Linked DNA regions of Plantactinospora soyae. The protein of the gene in region 2 binds, or shares a complex with, the protein of the main gene of each other region. Links are inferred from orthologs where the notes say so. Each region holds a gene or a part of one and is shown on either strand. Other genes may lie near its edges. The genes, in order: rpsJ and nusB.

The links.
Region 1: the proteins of nusB (region 2) and rpsJ are in contact, whole or in part, in a solved structure (PDB 3D3B), measured with the Escherichia coli proteins. The link is inferred for Plantactinospora soyae from one-to-one orthologs.

The regions. Positions count from the first base shown.
Region 1 is NZ_JADBEB010000001.1:893,649-901,330, forward strand. Bases 4,399-7,256 are described here. They hold rpsJ (30S ribosomal protein S10), read right to left. Parts: upstream 6,053-7,256; coding sequence 5,744-6,052; downstream 4,399-5,743. Other genes in these bases: rplW (50S ribosomal protein L23), read right to left, coding at 4,399-4,420; rplD (50S ribosomal protein L4), read right to left, coding at 4,417-5,070; rplC (50S ribosomal protein L3), read right to left, coding at 5,067-5,732; tuf (elongation factor Tu), read right to left, coding at 6,406-7,256. Also shown: rplX (50S ribosomal protein L24), read right to left, coding at 1-129; rplN (50S ribosomal protein L14), read right to left, coding at 133-501; rpsQ (30S ribosomal protein S17), read right to left, coding at 616-894; rpmC (50S ribosomal protein L29), read right to left, coding at 891-1,127; rplP (50S ribosomal protein L16), read right to left, coding at 1,127-1,552; rpsC (30S ribosomal protein S3), read right to left, coding at 1,556-2,437; rplV (50S ribosomal protein L22), read right to left, coding at 2,437-2,931; rpsS (30S ribosomal protein S19), read right to left, coding at 2,969-3,250; rplB (50S ribosomal protein L2), read right to left, coding at 3,266-4,105; more of rplW, read right to left, coding at 4,118-4,398; more of tuf, read right to left, coding at 7,257-7,599. UniProt on the Escherichia coli protein: Involved in the binding of tRNA to the ribosomes. Part of the processive rRNA transcription and antitermination complex (rrnTAC). The complex forms an RNA-chaperone ring around the RNA exit tunnel of RNA polymerase (RNAP).
Region 2 is NZ_JADBEB010000001.1:5,143,082-5,150,778, reverse strand. The notes cover bases 4,825-7,697. They hold nusB (transcription antitermination factor NusB), read right to left. Parts: upstream 6,530-7,697; coding sequence 6,119-6,529; downstream 4,825-6,118. Other genes in these bases: aroB (3-dehydroquinate synthase), read right to left, coding at 7,695-7,697; aroQ (type II 3-dehydroquinate dehydratase), read right to left, coding at 7,234-7,697; efp (elongation factor P), read right to left, coding at 6,553-7,110; bldD (transcriptional regulator BldD), read left to right, coding at 5,303-5,791; pyrR (bifunctional pyr operon transcriptional regulator/uracil phosphoribosyltransferase PyrR), read right to left, coding at 4,825-5,018. In the rest of the region: carB (carbamoyl-phosphate synthase large subunit), read right to left, coding at 1-938; carA (glutamine-hydrolyzing carbamoyl-phosphate synthase small subunit), read right to left, coding at 931-2,079; H4W31_RS22870 (dihydroorotase), read right to left, coding at 2,132-3,514; H4W31_RS22865 (aspartate carbamoyltransferase catalytic subunit), read right to left, coding at 3,511-4,437; more of pyrR, read right to left, coding at 4,437-4,824. UniProt on the Escherichia coli protein: Part of the processive rRNA transcription and antitermination complex (rrnTAC). The complex forms an RNA-chaperone ring around the RNA exit tunnel of RNA polymerase (RNAP).

The DNA.
Region 1 (7,682 bases), 4.2 Mb from region 2 along the record:
CTTCTTGACCCGGTTCACGCCCTCGACCAGGACCTTGTCCTGCCTCGGGTAGGCCGCGATGACCTTGCCCTTGGCACCCTTGTCCTTGCCGGCGATGACGATCACCGTGTCGCCCTTTTTGACCTTCACGGTTTACAACACCTCCGGCGCGAGAGAGATGATCTTCATGAACCGCTTGTCCCGCAGCTCACGGCCCACCGGGCCGAAGATACGGGTACCGCGCGGGTCGCCACCATCCTTGATGATCACGGCCGCGTTCTCGTCGAATCGGATGTACGAACCGTCCGGCCGCCGCCTCTCCTTCGCGGTGCGGACGACGACCGCCTTGACGACGTCGCCCTTCTTCACACCGGCACCGGGGATGGCGTCCTTGACCGTGGCCACGATGACGTCGCCGATGCTCGCGTAGCGCCGACCGGAGCCACCGAGGACCCGGATGCACAAGATCTCCCTGGCACCCGTGTTGTCGGCGACGCGCAGTCGCGACTCCTGCTGAATCACGTCTATCTCCTATGTCTGCCAGTTCTCAGCCGGCAGTCTCTCCGACCCGTGCCTTCCGAATCGAAGACCTGTGCCGACTGAGCTTGGCGGAACCCTGAGCCTGCGGTACGGCTCTTACTTGGCCTTCTCGAGGATCTCCACGATCCGCCAGCGCTTGGTGGCGGACAGCGGACGGGTTTCCATGATCAGAACCCGGTCACCGGTACCACACGCGTTCTGCTCGTCGTGAACCTTCAGCTTTCTGGTACGGCGCAGAACCTTGCCGTACAGCGCGTGCTTCACACGGTCCTCGACCTCGACGATCACGGTCTTGTCCATCTTGTCGCTCACCACGAGGCCCTCGCGGACCTTGCGCTGGGCCCGCGGCGTCGCGGTGGTGGTCTCGTCACTCATGATGCAGTCACCTCAGTCGGCGCGGCCGAAAGCCCCAGCTCGCGCTCACGCATGATCGTGTAGATCCGGGCGATCTCCCGACGGATGACCTGCAGCCGGCGGTTGTTGTCCAGTTGGCCGGTGGCCGACTGAACGCGAAGGTTGAACAGCTCCGCCTTGGCCTCCCGCAGCCTGCTGACCAGCTCCTCCTCGGAGAGTTCACGCAGCTCGCCGGCCTTAACGCCCGCGGCCATCAGCTTTCACCCACTTCGCGCGTCACAATTCGGCACTTCATCGGGAGCTTGTGGATCGCGCGACGCATCGCCTCTCGCGCGATCTGCTCGTTGGGGAAGGACATCTCGAAGAGCACCCGCCCCGGCTTAATGTTGGCCACCCACCACTCGGGCGAACCCTTACCGGAACCCATCCGGGTTTCGGCCGGCTTCTTGGTCAGGGCCTGGTCCGGGAACACCGTGATCCAGACCTTGCCACCACGCTTGATGTGCCGGGTCATCGCGATACGGGCCGCTTCGATCTGACGGTTGGTCAGGTACGCGGACTCGAGCGCCTGGATTCCGAACTCGCCGAACACCACCCGGGTGCCACCCTTGGCCGCGCCGTGGCGGTCGGGGTGGTGCGGCTTGCGGAAGCCCTTCGGGGGCTTGCGCGGCATCAGCATGTGTCAGCCCTCCTGCGCTGAGCTGTCCGCCCCGGCCGGAGCGGCCGGAGCGGCCGGCGCGGCCGTGGCCGGCGCGGCGTTTTCGTTCGTGGCTTCGGGAGCCCCGCCGGAGATCTCGGCGGCTGCCGCCCGGCCCGCTTCGGTACCACCGGCGGTCGTGCCGGAGGAACCGGACCGGCCGCGACGCGGCCGCTCGGGACGGTCGCCACGCTCCCGGCGCGGACGCGCCGGACCCGTCTCGGCCGGAGCTTCCCGACCGGGTACGGCGTCGCCCTTGTAGATCCAGACCTTCACGCCGATCCGGCCGAAGGTGGTCCGGGCCTCGAAGAAGCCGTACTCGATGTTGGCCCGCAGCGTGTGCAGCGGAACCCGACCCTCGCGGTAGAACTCGGTACGGCTCATCTCCGCGCCGCCGAGACGGCCGGAGACCTGCACCCGGATGCCCTTGACGATCGGGTTCTTCATCGCCGACTGCATGGCCTTACGCATCGCCCGCCGGAAGCTCACCCGGCTGGACAGCTGCTCCGCCACACCCTGTGCGACAAGCTGCGCGTCCGACTCCGGGCTCTTCACCTCGAGGATGTTGAGCTGCACCTGCTTGCCGGTCAGCTTCTCCAGCTCGCCACGGATCCGGTCCGCCTCGGCGCCCTTACGACCGATGACGATGCCCGGCCGCGCGGTGTGGATGTCGACCCGGACCCGGTCCCGCGTCCGCTCGATGTCGACCTTGGAAATGCCGGCGCGCTCCAGGCCCTTGGACATCATCCGGCGGATCTTGACATCCTCGCCGATGTAGTCCTTGTAGAGCTTGTCCGCGAACCAGCGGGACTTCCAGTCGGTCGAGATGCCGAGCCGGAACCCGTGCGGGTGAACCTTCTGACCCATTACTCGGCACCTTCCGTCTTGCTCTGCGTCTCGCCGGCCCCGGTCTCGGCCGCCGGTGCGGCCTGCGCCGACTCGGTCGACTTGGCCGGTGCGGCCTTCTTCGCCGCAGCCCGCTTCGCCGGCGTGGCGGGCGCGACGGCCTCGACCACGATGGTGATGTGGCAGGTCCGCTTGCGGATCCGGTACGCCCGGCCCTGCGCCCGTGGCTGGAAGCGCTTCATCGTCGGGCCCTCGTCCACGAACGCCTCGCTGACAAGCAACGCGTCGGGGTCCAGCCGCTCGTTGTTCTCCGCGTTGGCGATCGCGCTCGCGAGCACCTTGTAGACCTGCTCACTCGCCGCCTGCGGCGCGAACTGCAGCACCGTGAGCGCCTCCTTCGCGGGCAGACCGCGGACGAGGTTGACCACCCGGCGCGCCTTGGTCGGCGAGATGCGCACGTGTCGCGCAACCGCCCGCGCGCCCGGAAGCACCGGAGCGTCGCCCTTTACTGGCATCGCTGAAACCCCTTGATCCCTAATCCGTGGTCGGCGCTCAGCGCCGGCGGCTCTTCCGGTCGTCCTTCTCGTGACCCTTGAACGTACGGGTCAGCGCAAACTCGCCGAGCTTGTGCCCGACCATCGCCTCGGTGATGAACACCGGAACGTGCTTGCGCCCGTCGTGCACAGCGATCGTGTGCCCGAGCATGTCGGGGATGATCGTCGAGCGGCGCGACCAGGTCTTGATGACGTTCTTCGAGCCCTTTTCGTTCTGCGTCTCCACCTTTTTGAGCAGGTGGTCGTCGATGAACGGGCCCTTCTTCAGGCTGCGAGGCATATCTACCTATCTCCCTTAGCCGCGCTTGCGGGTGGCGTAGCGGCGGCGGACGATGAGGCGGTCGCTCGCCTTGCCCTTCTGACGGGTACGACCCTCGGGCTTACCCTGCGGGTTCACCGGGTGACGACCACCGGAGGTCTTGCCCTCACCACCACCGTGCGGGTGGTCGACCGGGTTCATCGCCACACCACGAACGGTCGGGCGCCGGCCCTTCCACCGCATCCGGCCGGCCTTGCCCCAGTTGATGTTTGACTGGTCGGCGTTGCCGATCTCGCCGATCGTCGCCCTGCAACGCACGTCCACCCGCCGGATTTCGCCGGAGGGCATCCGCAGCGTGGCGTACGCGCCTTCCCGGCCCAGCAGCTGGATACCGACGCCGGCCGACCGCGCCAGCTTGGCGCCACCGCCGGGACGCAGCTCCACCCCGTGGATCGTGGAACCCACCGGGATGTTGCGCAGCGGCAGGTTGTTGCCCGGCTTGATGTCGGCGCCCGGGCCGGACTCCACCCGGTCGCCCTGCTTCAGGTCCTTCGGCGCGAGGATGTACCGCTTCTCGCCGTCGGCGTAGTGCAGCAGCGCGATCCGCGCGGTGCGGTTCGGGTCGTACTCGATGTGCGCGACCTTCGCCGGCACGCCGTCCTTGTCGACCCGCTTGAAGTCGATCAGACGGTACTGGCGCTTGTGCCCACCGCCGTGGTGCCGCGTGGTGATCCGGCCGTGGGCGTTACGCCCGCCCTTCTTCGGCAGCGGAACCAGCAGCGACTTCTCCGGGGTTGACCGGGTGATCTCAGCGAAGTCGGCGACGCTGGAGCCACGCCGGCCCGGCGTCGTCGGCTTGTACTTACGGATAGCCATTGTCTATACCCCTCAGCTGACCGGGCCGCCGAAGGCCTCGATGCGGTCACCGTCAGCCAGCTTCACCATCGCCCGCTTGGTGTTCTTGCGCTTGCCGTACCCGGTACGGGTCCGCTTGCGCTTACCTTCGCGGTTGAGCGTGTTCACCGTCAGGACGCGGACGTTGAAGATCTGCTGAATCGCGATCTTGATCGCCGTCTTGTTGGCGTCCGGGTGCACCAGAAAGGTGTACCAGTTCTGGTTCAGCTCGCTGTAGCTCTTCTCCGAGACGACCGGCGCGAAGATGATGTCTCGCGGGTCGGCGATCGTGGTCACTTCTCGCTCTCCTCGTCCTGCGCCCCACCGCGGACACCCAGGAACTCGTCCAGGGCCTCCTTGGTGAAGACCACATCGTCGGCCACCAGCACGTCGTACGTGTTGAGCTGGCCAGCCTCCAGCAGGTGCACCCGGGGCTCGTTGCGCAGCGACAGCCAGTTCAGCTCGTCGGTGCCGCTCAGCACCACCAGAACCCGCTTGGCCGAGGTCGCCTTGCCCAGCGCGGTGATGGCCGCCTTGGTCGACGGCTTGTCGCCGCTGACGAAGCTCTCCACCACGTGCACCTGGCCGTTGCGGGCCCGGTCCGACAGGGCACCGCGCAGCGCGGCGGCCTTCATCTTCTTCGGGGTCCGCTGGCTGTAGTCGCGCGGGACCGGCCCGTGCACGACGCCACCACCGGCGAACTGCGGCGCGCGGATCGAACCCTGGCGGGCCCGACCGGTGCCCTTCTGCTTGTACGGCTTCTTGCCGCCACCGGCGACCTCGCCGCGGGTCTTCACCTTGTGCGTACCCTGCCGCGCGGCGGCGAGCTGAGCGACCACGACCTGGTGCATCAGCGCGATGTTCGACTGTACGTCGAAGATGGCGGCGGGCAGTTCGACGGAGCCGCTCTTGGCACCCTCGACGTTCAGCACGTCAACGGTGGTCACTTGGCAGCACCACCCTTCTTCGCATCGGCCTTGGCAGCCGACCGGACCAGCACCAGCGCGCCCTTGGGGCCGGGGATGGCACCCCGGACGAGCAGCAGGTTGTTGTCCACGTCCACCGCCTGGACGGTCAGGTTCTGCACGGTGAAGCGCACGCCACCCATCCGGCCGGCCATCTTGACGCCCTTGAAGACGCGACCCGGGGTCGCGCAGGCGCCGATGGAACCGGGCGAACGGTGCTTGCGCTCGACGCCGTGGCTCGCCCGCAGACCGTGGAAGCCGTGCCGCTTCATGACACCGGCGAAGCCCTTGCCCTTGGTCCGGCCGGTCACGTCGATCGTGCTGCCGGCGGCGAACGTCTCGACGTTGACCTCCTGGCCCAGCTCGTAGTCGCCGGCGTCGGCGGTGCGCAGCTCGACGATGTGCCGGCGCGGCGCGACGTTCGCCTTGGCGTAGTGGCCGCTGATCGGCTTCTTGACCTTCCGGGGGTCGACCACGCCGTAGGCCAACTGGACCGCGGAGTAGCCGTCCTTGTCACCCGTGCGGACCTGGGTCACGACACACGGCCCGGCCTGCACCACCGTCACCGGGACAACACGGTTGTTGTCCCAGATCTGGGTCATGCCGAGCTTGGCGCCCAGGATGCCCTTAACTTCCCTGTCCATTAGTCCGGTCCCTACAGCTTGATCTCGATGTCGACGCCAGCCGGCAGGTCGAGGCGCATGAGCGAGTCGACCGTCTTGGGGGTCGGGTCGATGATGTCGATCAGACGCTTGTGCGTGCGCATCTCGAAGTGCTCACGCGAGTCCTTGTACTTGTGGGGCGAACGGATCACGCAGAAGCGATTGATCTCCGTGGGCAGCGGCACCGGGCCCGCGACCTGAGCCCCGGTACGCGTCACCGTCTCAACAATCTTGCGCGCCGAGGAGTCGACCACCTCGTGGTCGTATGCCTTGAGCCGAATGCGGATCTTCTGTCCCGCCATGGTGCCCTCTGTTCCTTCTCTCGCCTTGTCCGTCCGCACGCCTGCACGCCCGCCCCCACGGGGCCCGCTACTGGAGCGGGATCTTCCTGCCTGCCCGGACGCTGCCGATTCCCCTGCTGTCCGACCCCCGCGGTCGGGCGTGTCGCACCCCGGGGCCAGACTCCACCACGGAAATCCGAGGCGGCCCCACCCCTGCGGGAAGTTCGGCGGCGCCGGGAGTGGCGGACCACGCCCCAGACGCCCAGCAAGGGTGGCTGACTGCCGGGCAGCCAGCCACCCTGCCGGTACGCAACCTGACCAGTATGCCGTACTACCGCACGGCAACGCTAATCGGGGTTACCTTTGTTACTCGATTACTTGAGGATCTTGCTAACGAAACCCGCGCCGACCGTACGGCCACCCTCACGGATCGCGAACTTGAGGTTGTCCTCCATCGCGATCGGCTGGATGAGCTTCACGGTCATCGAGGTGTTGTCGCCCGGCATGACCATCTCGGTGCCCTCAGGCAGCGTGACAACGCCGGTGACGTCCGTGGTCCGGAAGTAGAACTGCGGACGGTAGTTCTGGAAGAACGGGGTGTGCCGGCCACCCTCCTCCTTGGAGAGGATGTAGACGGTCGCCTCGAACTCGGTGTGCGGGGTGTTCGTACCCGGCTTCACCACGACCATGCCGCGCTCGACCTCGTCGCGCTTGGTACCACGCAGCAGCAGGCCGACGTTCTCGCCTGCGCGAGCGTCGTCCAGGGTCTTGCGGAACATCTCGATCGCGGTGACCTTGGTCTTGAAGCCCTTCTCCTTGATGCCGACCAGCTCGACGTCCTCGTTCGGCAGGAGCACACCGCGCTCCACCCGACCGGTGACGACCGTGCCACGACCGGTGATCGTGAAGACATCCTCGACCGGCATCAGGAACGGCCTGTCGGTCTCGCGCTCCGGCTGCGGGATCGCGGTGTCGACAGCGCTCATCAGGTCCATGAGCTTGTCGGTCCACTCCGGGTCGCCCTCGAGCGCCTTGAGCGCCGAGACCCGTACGACCGGCAGGTCGTCGCCGGGGTACTCCTGCGCCGACAGCAGCTCGCGGACCTCGAGCTCGACCAGCTCGAGCAGCTCCTCGTCATCGACCATGTCGCTCTTGTTGAGCGCCACGACGATGTAGGGAACGCCGACCTGACGAGCCAGCAGCACGTGCTCGCGGGTCTGCGGCATCGGGCCGTCGGTCGCCGCGACCACCAGGATCGCGCCGTCCATCTGCGCGGCACCGGTGATCATGTTCTTGATGTAGTCGGCGTGACCGGGGCAGTCCACGTGTGCGTAGTGCCGCGCCTCGGTCTGGTACTCGACGTGTGCGATCGAGATCGTGATGCCGCGGGCCTTCTCCTCCGGCGCCTTGTCGATCTCGTCGAACGGCGTGTACGGGTTCAGGTCCGGCATCTTGTCGTGCAGGACCTTAGTGATGGCCGCCGTCAGCGTCGTCTTACCGTGGTCGATGTGACCAATGGTGCCGATGTTGACGTGCGGCTTAGTCCGCTCGAACTTCGCCTTCGCCACTGGTGTCCTCCTGTGGACTTCTTGGTTCGTACGCCCGGCGCGCCACCTGGCGCTTAGGACTCTGTCGACAGCCTTTCCGACCG
Region 2 (7,697 bases):
TTGGAGGCCAGGGCCGAGGAGCGGGAGACCCGGGGGTTCATCTCGATCACGACGAGCCGGCCGTCGTCCGGGTTGATCGCGAACTGGATGTTGCAGCCGCCGGTGTCCACCCCGACCTCGCGGAGCACCGCGATCCCGAGGTCACGCAGCCGCTGGTACTCCCGGTCGGTCAGGGTCATCGCCGGAGCGACCGTGACGCTGTCCCCGGTGTGCACGCCCATCGGGTCGATGTTCTCGATCGAGCAGACCACCACGACGTTGTCGTTCCGGTCCCGCATCAGCTCCAGCTCGTACTCCTTCCAGCCGAGCACACTCTCCTCGATCAGGACCTCGTGCACCGGGCTGGCCGCCAGTCCCCCACCGGCGAGCCGGTCCAGGTCCTCGTCGTTGTGCGCCATCCCGGAGCCCAGGCCGCCCATCGTGAACGACGGCCGGATCACCACCGGCAGGCCCAGCTCGCCGACGGTGGACCGGACCTCGTCCATCGAGTGGCACACCCGGCTGCGCGGGGTCTCGCCGCCGGCCTTGGCGACGATCTCCTTGAACAGCTGCCGGTCCTCGCCCCGCCGGATCGCGTCGATGTCGGCGCCGATCAGCTCCACCCCGTACTTGGCGAGTACGCCGGACTCGTGCAGCGCCACCGCCGTGTTCAGCGCCGTCTGCCCACCCAGGGTCGGCAGCAGCGCGTCCGGCCGCTCCTTCGCGATGACCAGCTCGACGAACTCCGGGGTGATCGGCTCGACGTACGTGGCGTCGGCGAACTCCGGGTCGGTCATGATGGTCGCCGGGTTGGAGTTGACCAGGCTGACCCGCAGTCCCTCGGCACGCAGCACCCGGCAGGCCTGGGTGCCGGAGTAGTCGAACTCGCAGGCCTGGCCGATGACGATCGGGCCGGAGCCGATCACCATGACATGCTTCAGGTCGGTCCGCTTAGGCATGGTTCCCGCTTTCGGTCGGCCCGGCACTCGGCCGGCCCTCGATCAGTTCCGCGAAGCGGTCGAAGAGATAGTCCGCGTCGTGCGGGCCGGCCGCCGCCTCCGGGTGGTACTGCACGGTGAACGCCGGCACGTCCCTGGCCCGCAGCCCCTCGACGACGTTGTCGTTCAGGCAGACGTGGCTGACCTCGACGCCGCCGAAGTCGGTGTCGATCACCTGGTTGAGCGGCGCGTCGACGGCGAAGCCGTGGTTGTGGCTGGTCACCTCGACCTTGCCGGTGCTCCGGTCCAGCACCGGCTGGTTGATGCCGCGGTGGCCGTACCCCAGTTTGTAGGTGCCGAAGCCGAGCGCACGGCCGAGGATCTGGCTGCCGAAGCAGATGCCGAACAGCGGAACCTGCCGGCGCATCACCTCGCGGGCCAGCCCGACCGGGTGGTCGGCGGTGGCCGGGTCGCCCGGGCCGGGCGAGAAGAAGACCGCGTCGGCGCCGGTGGCCAGCAGGTCCTCGATGCTCGACGACGCCGGCAGGACGTGGGTGGTGACACCCCGCGCCGCGAGCCGGCGCGGCACGTTGCGCTTGATCCCCAGGTCCAGCGCGGCGACGGTGAACCGGTGCTCGCCCTCGGCCGCGACGGTGTACGGCTTCGCGGTGCTCACCTGGGCGGAGAGGTCCGCGCCGGTCATCCGGGGTGACTCGCGGACCCGGGCCAGCAGGGCCGACGGGTCGTCGTCGATGCTGGACACGCCGACCCGCATCGCGCCCCGGTCCCGCAGGTGCCGGGTCAGCGCCCGGGTGTCCACCCCGGAGATCCCGACCACGCCCTCGGTGGCCAGCCGGTCCTCCAGACCTCCGGTCGCGCGCCAGTTCGACCCGATCCGGGCCGGGTCCCGGACGACGTACCCGGCCACCCAGATCCGGCCGGACTCGTCGTCCTCGGCGTTGACCCCGGTGTTGCCGATGTGCGGCGCGGTCTGCACCACCACCTGCCGGTGGTACGACGGGTCGGTCAGCGTCTCCTGGTAGCCGGTCATCCCGGTGTTGAAGACGGCCTCGCCGAAGGTCTCCCCCACGCTGCCGTACGCCTCGCCGCGAAAGGTCCGCCCGTCCTCCAGGACCAGGATCGCCGGTCGTCTCCGGTTCACTTCATGCCTCCGATCCGGACTGCGGGGCTCGCAAGCTCACTCCTCGCTCGCATCACCTCACCGCCTTTGCGTCCAGTACCGTCGGCTCGCCGGCCAGGAAGGTGGCGACGATCCGGCCGGGCAGGGTCATTCCGGCGTACGGGGTGTTGCGGCTGCGGCTGGCCAGCTCGCCGGGATCGACCGTGCGGCGGGCCGCCGGGTCGACCAGGGTCAGGTTGGCCGGTACGCCCGGTGCCGGGTCACGCCCGTGCTCGACCAGCCCGGCGATCCGGGCCGGGGTCCGGGACATCCGCTCGGCGATCAGGTCCCACCGCTCGCCGAGTACGGAGAGCAGCACCGACAGCGCCGTCTCCAGGCCGAGCATGCCCGGCCGGGCGTACGCCCACTCGCACTCCTTGTCCTCCAGCGCGTGCGGGGCGTGGTCGGTGGCGACGACGTCGATGATCCCCTCGATCAGGGCGTCCCGCAGCGCGGCGGCGTCTGCGGCGGTCCGCAGCGGCGGGTTGACCTTGAAGACCGGGTCGTAGCCGGCCCCGGTGATCCCGGCGTTGCGCAGGGCCGGGCCCGCCGGGTCGGCGAGGGCGGGGCTGACGATCTCCCGCCGGCCGCCGACGAGTTCGTCGGTGAGCAGCAGATGGTGCGGGGTCACCTCGGCGGTGACCCGGACGCCGCGCGCCTTGGCGTGCCGGAGCACCTCGACGCTGCCGGCGGTGGAGAGGTGGCAGACGTGCAGCCGGCTGCCGACGTGCTCGGCGAGGAGCACGTCCCGGGCGATGATCGCCTCCTCGGCCACCGCCGGCCAGCCGGTCAGACCCAGCCGGGTCGACACCTCGCCCTCGTGCATCTGGGCGCCCTCGGTCAGCCGGGGCTCCTCGGCGTGCTGGGCGATCACCCCGTCGAACGCCTTGACGTACTCCAGCGCCCGGCGCATCAGCCGCGGGTCCGCCACGCAGTGCCCGTCGTCGGAGAAGATCCGGACCCGGGCGGCGGAGTCGGCCATCGCGCCCAGCTCGGCCAGGCGCTCGCCGGCCAACCCGACGGTGACCGCGCCGATCGGCTGCACGTCGACCAGGCCCGCCTCGCGGCCGAGCCGCCAGACCTGCTCGACCACGCCCGCCGTGTCGGCGACCGGTGACGTGTTGGCCATCGCGCACACCGCGGTGTAGCCGCCCAGCGCCGCCGCCCGGGAGCCCGACTCGACCGTCTCGGCGTCCTCCCGGCCCGGTTCGCGCAGGTGGGTGTGCAGGTCGACCAGGCCGGGCAGCGCGACCAGCCCGTCCGCGTCGACGACCGTCGCGCCGCGGGCGTCGAGCCCCCGCCCGACCTGCGTCACCACGCCGCCGGTGACCAGCAGGTCGGTCGGCTCGGCGCCGACCACCCTGGCCCCCCGGATCAGGTACGCGGACCGGCCACCGCCGGCAGTTGAGTCGCTCATCGGTTCATTCCCCCCAGCAGCAGGTACAGCACGGCCATCCGGACGGAAACACCGTTGGTGACCTGTTCGACGATCGTGGACCGGGGTGAGTCGGCCACCTCGGGCGCGATCTCCATCCCCCGGTTCATCGGGCCGGGATGCATGACGATCGCGTGGTCCGGCAGTCGTCGCATCCGTGGCCCGTCCAGCCCGTACCGCCGGGCGTACTCCCGGGCGGAGGGGAAGTAGGAGTCGGCCATCCGCTCCCGTTGCACCCGCAGCATCATCACCACGTCGGAGGTGGGCAGCACCGCGTCGAGGTCGTACGACACCTCGGTGCCGGGGGCCAGCGCCGTGCCGATGTCGACCGGAATCAGCGTGGGCGGCCCGACCAGGGTCACCTTGGCGCCGAGGGTGGCCAGCAGCAGCACGTTCGACCGGGCCACCCGGCTGTGCAGCACGTCGCCGACCACCGCGACCGACAGCCCGGCGACCCGACCCAGCCGGGACCGCATGGTGTACGCGTCGAGCAGCGCCTGCGTCGGGTGCTCGTGGGTGCCGTCCCCGGCGTTGAGCACCGAGCCGTCGACCCAGTTCGCCAGCGTGTGCGGCGCACCGGAGGCCGGGTGCCGGATCACCACCGCGTCGGCGCCCATGGCCTGGAGGGTCAACGCGGTGTCCTTCAGGCTCTCGCCCTTGGAGACGCTGGAGCCCTTGGCCGAGAAGTTGATCACGTCGGCGGAGAGCCGCTTCGCCGCCGCCTCGAAGGAGATCCGGGTCCGGGTGGAGTCCTCGTAGAAGAGGTTGACCACGGTACGGCCACGCAGCGCGGGGAGCTTCTTCACCTCGCGGCCGGCCAGCCGGGCCATCTCACCCGCCGTGTCCAGGATCAGCGTGGCGGTGGCGGCGTCCAGATCCGCCCCGCTGAGCAGGTGTTTCAGCACTACGCCGCGCCTCCGATCAACTTGACCTCGTCGGCGCCGTCAGTCTCGGCGAGCGTCACCTTGACGCTCTCGGCGAGCGCCGTCGGGATGTTCTTGCCCACGTAGTCGGCCCGGATCGGCAGCTCGCGGTGGCCCCGGTCGACCAGCACGGCGAGCTGCACCGAACTCGGCCGCCCGATGTCGCTGAGCGCATCGAGGGCGGCCCGCACGGTACGGCCGGAGAAGAGGACGTCGTCCACCAGGATCACCCGCTTGCCGTCGATCCCCTCGGCGGGCACCTCCGTCGGTCCGATCGCCCGGACCGCGTGGCGGCGGAGATCATCGCGGTAGAGAGTGATGTCGAGCACACCCACCGGTACGTCGATGTCCTCGAAGGCGTTGATCCGGGCGGCCAGCCGGTGGGCCAGCGGGGCCCCTCGGGTGGGAATGCCGAGCAGCACGGTGCCGGCGGCGCCCTGGGTCTTCTCGAGAATCTGGTGTGCGATCCGGTCCACCACCCGGGCCAGTTCGGCGCTGGTCAGGATGACCTTCACGGACGGTGGTGAGACCGGCGGCGGTAGAGCAGCCTGCGGGTACGCCACGGCGGACCCCCTTCCCCGCCTCACGGGACGGGTCGTTAAAGGACGTCGGATTCCGGCGCTCACCAGCGGACGGCGCGGGCCGGGGCTCCAGCCACGTTACCACTGGCCACAGGGCCGGCCGTGGCGGGTCACTGACCGTCGGATCAGCGAGACGAAACCGCCCTTGAGAACACGATCTTTGTAATAGGTAGGTAACTAGCACTTGACCACGTGTCGCAATCCCCGTACCGTCACGCTCCGTAGCGATCGCTGGGGAGATCCCCGACCAGCACTGGGAGTGCCGAATGCCCTCTGAATACGCCAAGTCGTTGGGCGCGCGTCTGCGCTCTATCCGTCAGCAGCAGGGTTTGTCCCTGCAGGGGGTGGAGGAAAAGTCAAACGGGCGGTGGAAAGCCGTCGTCGTCGGCTCGTACGAGCGGGGGGACCGCGCCGTCACGGTGTCGCGTCTCGCCGAGCTCGCCGACTTCTACCGGGTGCCCGTCTCGGAACTGCTGCCGGACGGCAGCGGTGTCCGGCACGAGCCGACGAACAAGATCGTGCTCGACCTTGAGCGGCTGTACGACGAGGCGTCCGAGGACCTCGCGTACGTCGCTCGCTATGCCCGAGCCATCCAGCAGCAGCGGGGTGACTACAACGGGCGGGTGCTGTCGATTCGCGCGGACGACCTTCGGGCGCTCGCCATCGTCTACGACTCGTCACCCTCCGGGCTGATCGAGCGGCTCACCGAACACGGCGTCCTCGTCGCCGACCCCCGGGCGCTCTTCGCGTCCTGATCCCCCACTGTCGGGGTCCGTGCCGAGCCGGCACGGGCCCCGTTGTGCCATTCCGGGGCGATGCGCCGCACTTCGGACCGGTACGGCGCGCTTCGGGCCGGTACGTCGCACGATCGTGCCCGGGAAGGCCGCCCGTCGTGTTCCGAAGAACGCCGACACCGGACGCCCCGGCTCGGAGATCACTCCGGCACGCCTCGTCGCCGCTCGCCCGCGACCCTCCGCCACCGCGCCCACGCCGCGCCAGCCACCCGGACGGGGACAGACGGGACGGGACGGACGGAGGGCCGCAGACCGGACGTCAGGGCCGGAAACGACGGGCGCCCCGAGCTACCGGGTCGCGTACTCGGCGATCCGGCCGAGGATGCCGTTGAGGAACCGGGGCGAGTCGTCGGTCGACATCTGCCGCGCCAACTCGACCGCCTCGCTGATCGCCACCGCGTCGTCGATCTCGTCGACGTAGAGCAGCTCGTAGATGGCGATCCGGGCCAGGTTACGGTCGACCGCCGGCATCCGGTCGAGGGTCCAGCCCTCGGCGTAACTGTCGATCAGCTCGTCGATCCGCGCCTGGTTCGCCGCCACGCCCTCGATCAGGCCGATCGCGTACCCGAGGTGTTCCGGGCGCGGCTGCTCCAACCGCTGGAGATAGCCGGCCAGCACCTCGACCGGAGGGCGGGCCCGCATGTCCGCCTCGTAGAGCACGTCCAGTGCCCGCTTCCGCGCCTTACGGCGGGCCGGCATCTGCTGTTTGGGGCCCTCCGCCATCAGGCGCGGCCGAGATAGCGGCCGTCGCGGGTGTCGACCTTGATCTTCTCACCGGTGGTGATGAAGAGCGGCACCTGGACCGTCGCGCCGGTCTCGACCGTCGCCGGCTTGTTGCCGCCGGTCGACCGGTCACCCTGCAGACCCGGCTCGGTGTAGGTGATCTCCAGCACCACGCTGGTCGGCAGCTCGAGGTAGAGCGGCACGCCCTCGTGGGTGGCGACGATCGCCTCCGCCTCGGGCAGCAGGTAGTTGGCCGCCTCGCCAACCGTGCCGCCGGGGACCGGAATCTGGTCGTACGTCTCCAGATCCATGAAGACGTAGTCCTCGCCGTCGGCGTACAGATACTGCATCGTGCGCTTGTCGACGGTGGCCGTGTCGACCTTGGTACCCGCGTTGAACGTCTTGTCGACGGACTTGCCAGACAGCACGTTCTTCAGCGTGGTGCGCACGAACGCACCGCCCTTGCCGGGCTTGACGTGCTGGAACTCCACGACGGCCCACAGCTCGCCGTCGAGGTTGAGAACCAGACCGTTCTTCAGGTCGTTGGTGGTGGCCATTTCCTGCCTTGATCTTCAATTAGGCGGACGGAGATCCGGCAAGTCTACAAGGAGAGTCCAGTTGATCTTGTCTCGGTTCTCGCCGGGGTTCCCGCCGGGCCATCGCCTCGGCCGTGACGCCGCTCAACCGCCCGTCGGCGGCACCGGACCAGACGTTCCGGCCAGACGCTGGGCCAGGTGGATCAGGGCCAGCCGGTAACCGTCGACACCGAGGCCGCAGATCACCCCGGTGGCCACGGCGGAGACCACCGAGTGATGCCGGAACTCCTCCCGGGCGTGGATGTTGGAGATGTGCACCTCGACCAACGGGCCGCGCAGCAGGGCGCAGGCGTCCCGGACCGCGTACGAGTAGTGCGACCAGGCGCCGGGATTCAGCACCACCGCCGCCTCCTCGTCGGCCGCCGCGTGCAGCCAGCCGAGCATCTCCGACTCGGCGTCGGTCTGCCGTACCTCGACGTCCAGCCCCCAGTCCCGACCGACGGCCTGACAACTCGCCACCAGGTCGGCGTAGCTGGTCACGCCGTACACGTCGACCTGCCGGGTGCCGAGGCGGCCCAGGTTCGGCCCGTTGAGCACGTACACCCTCA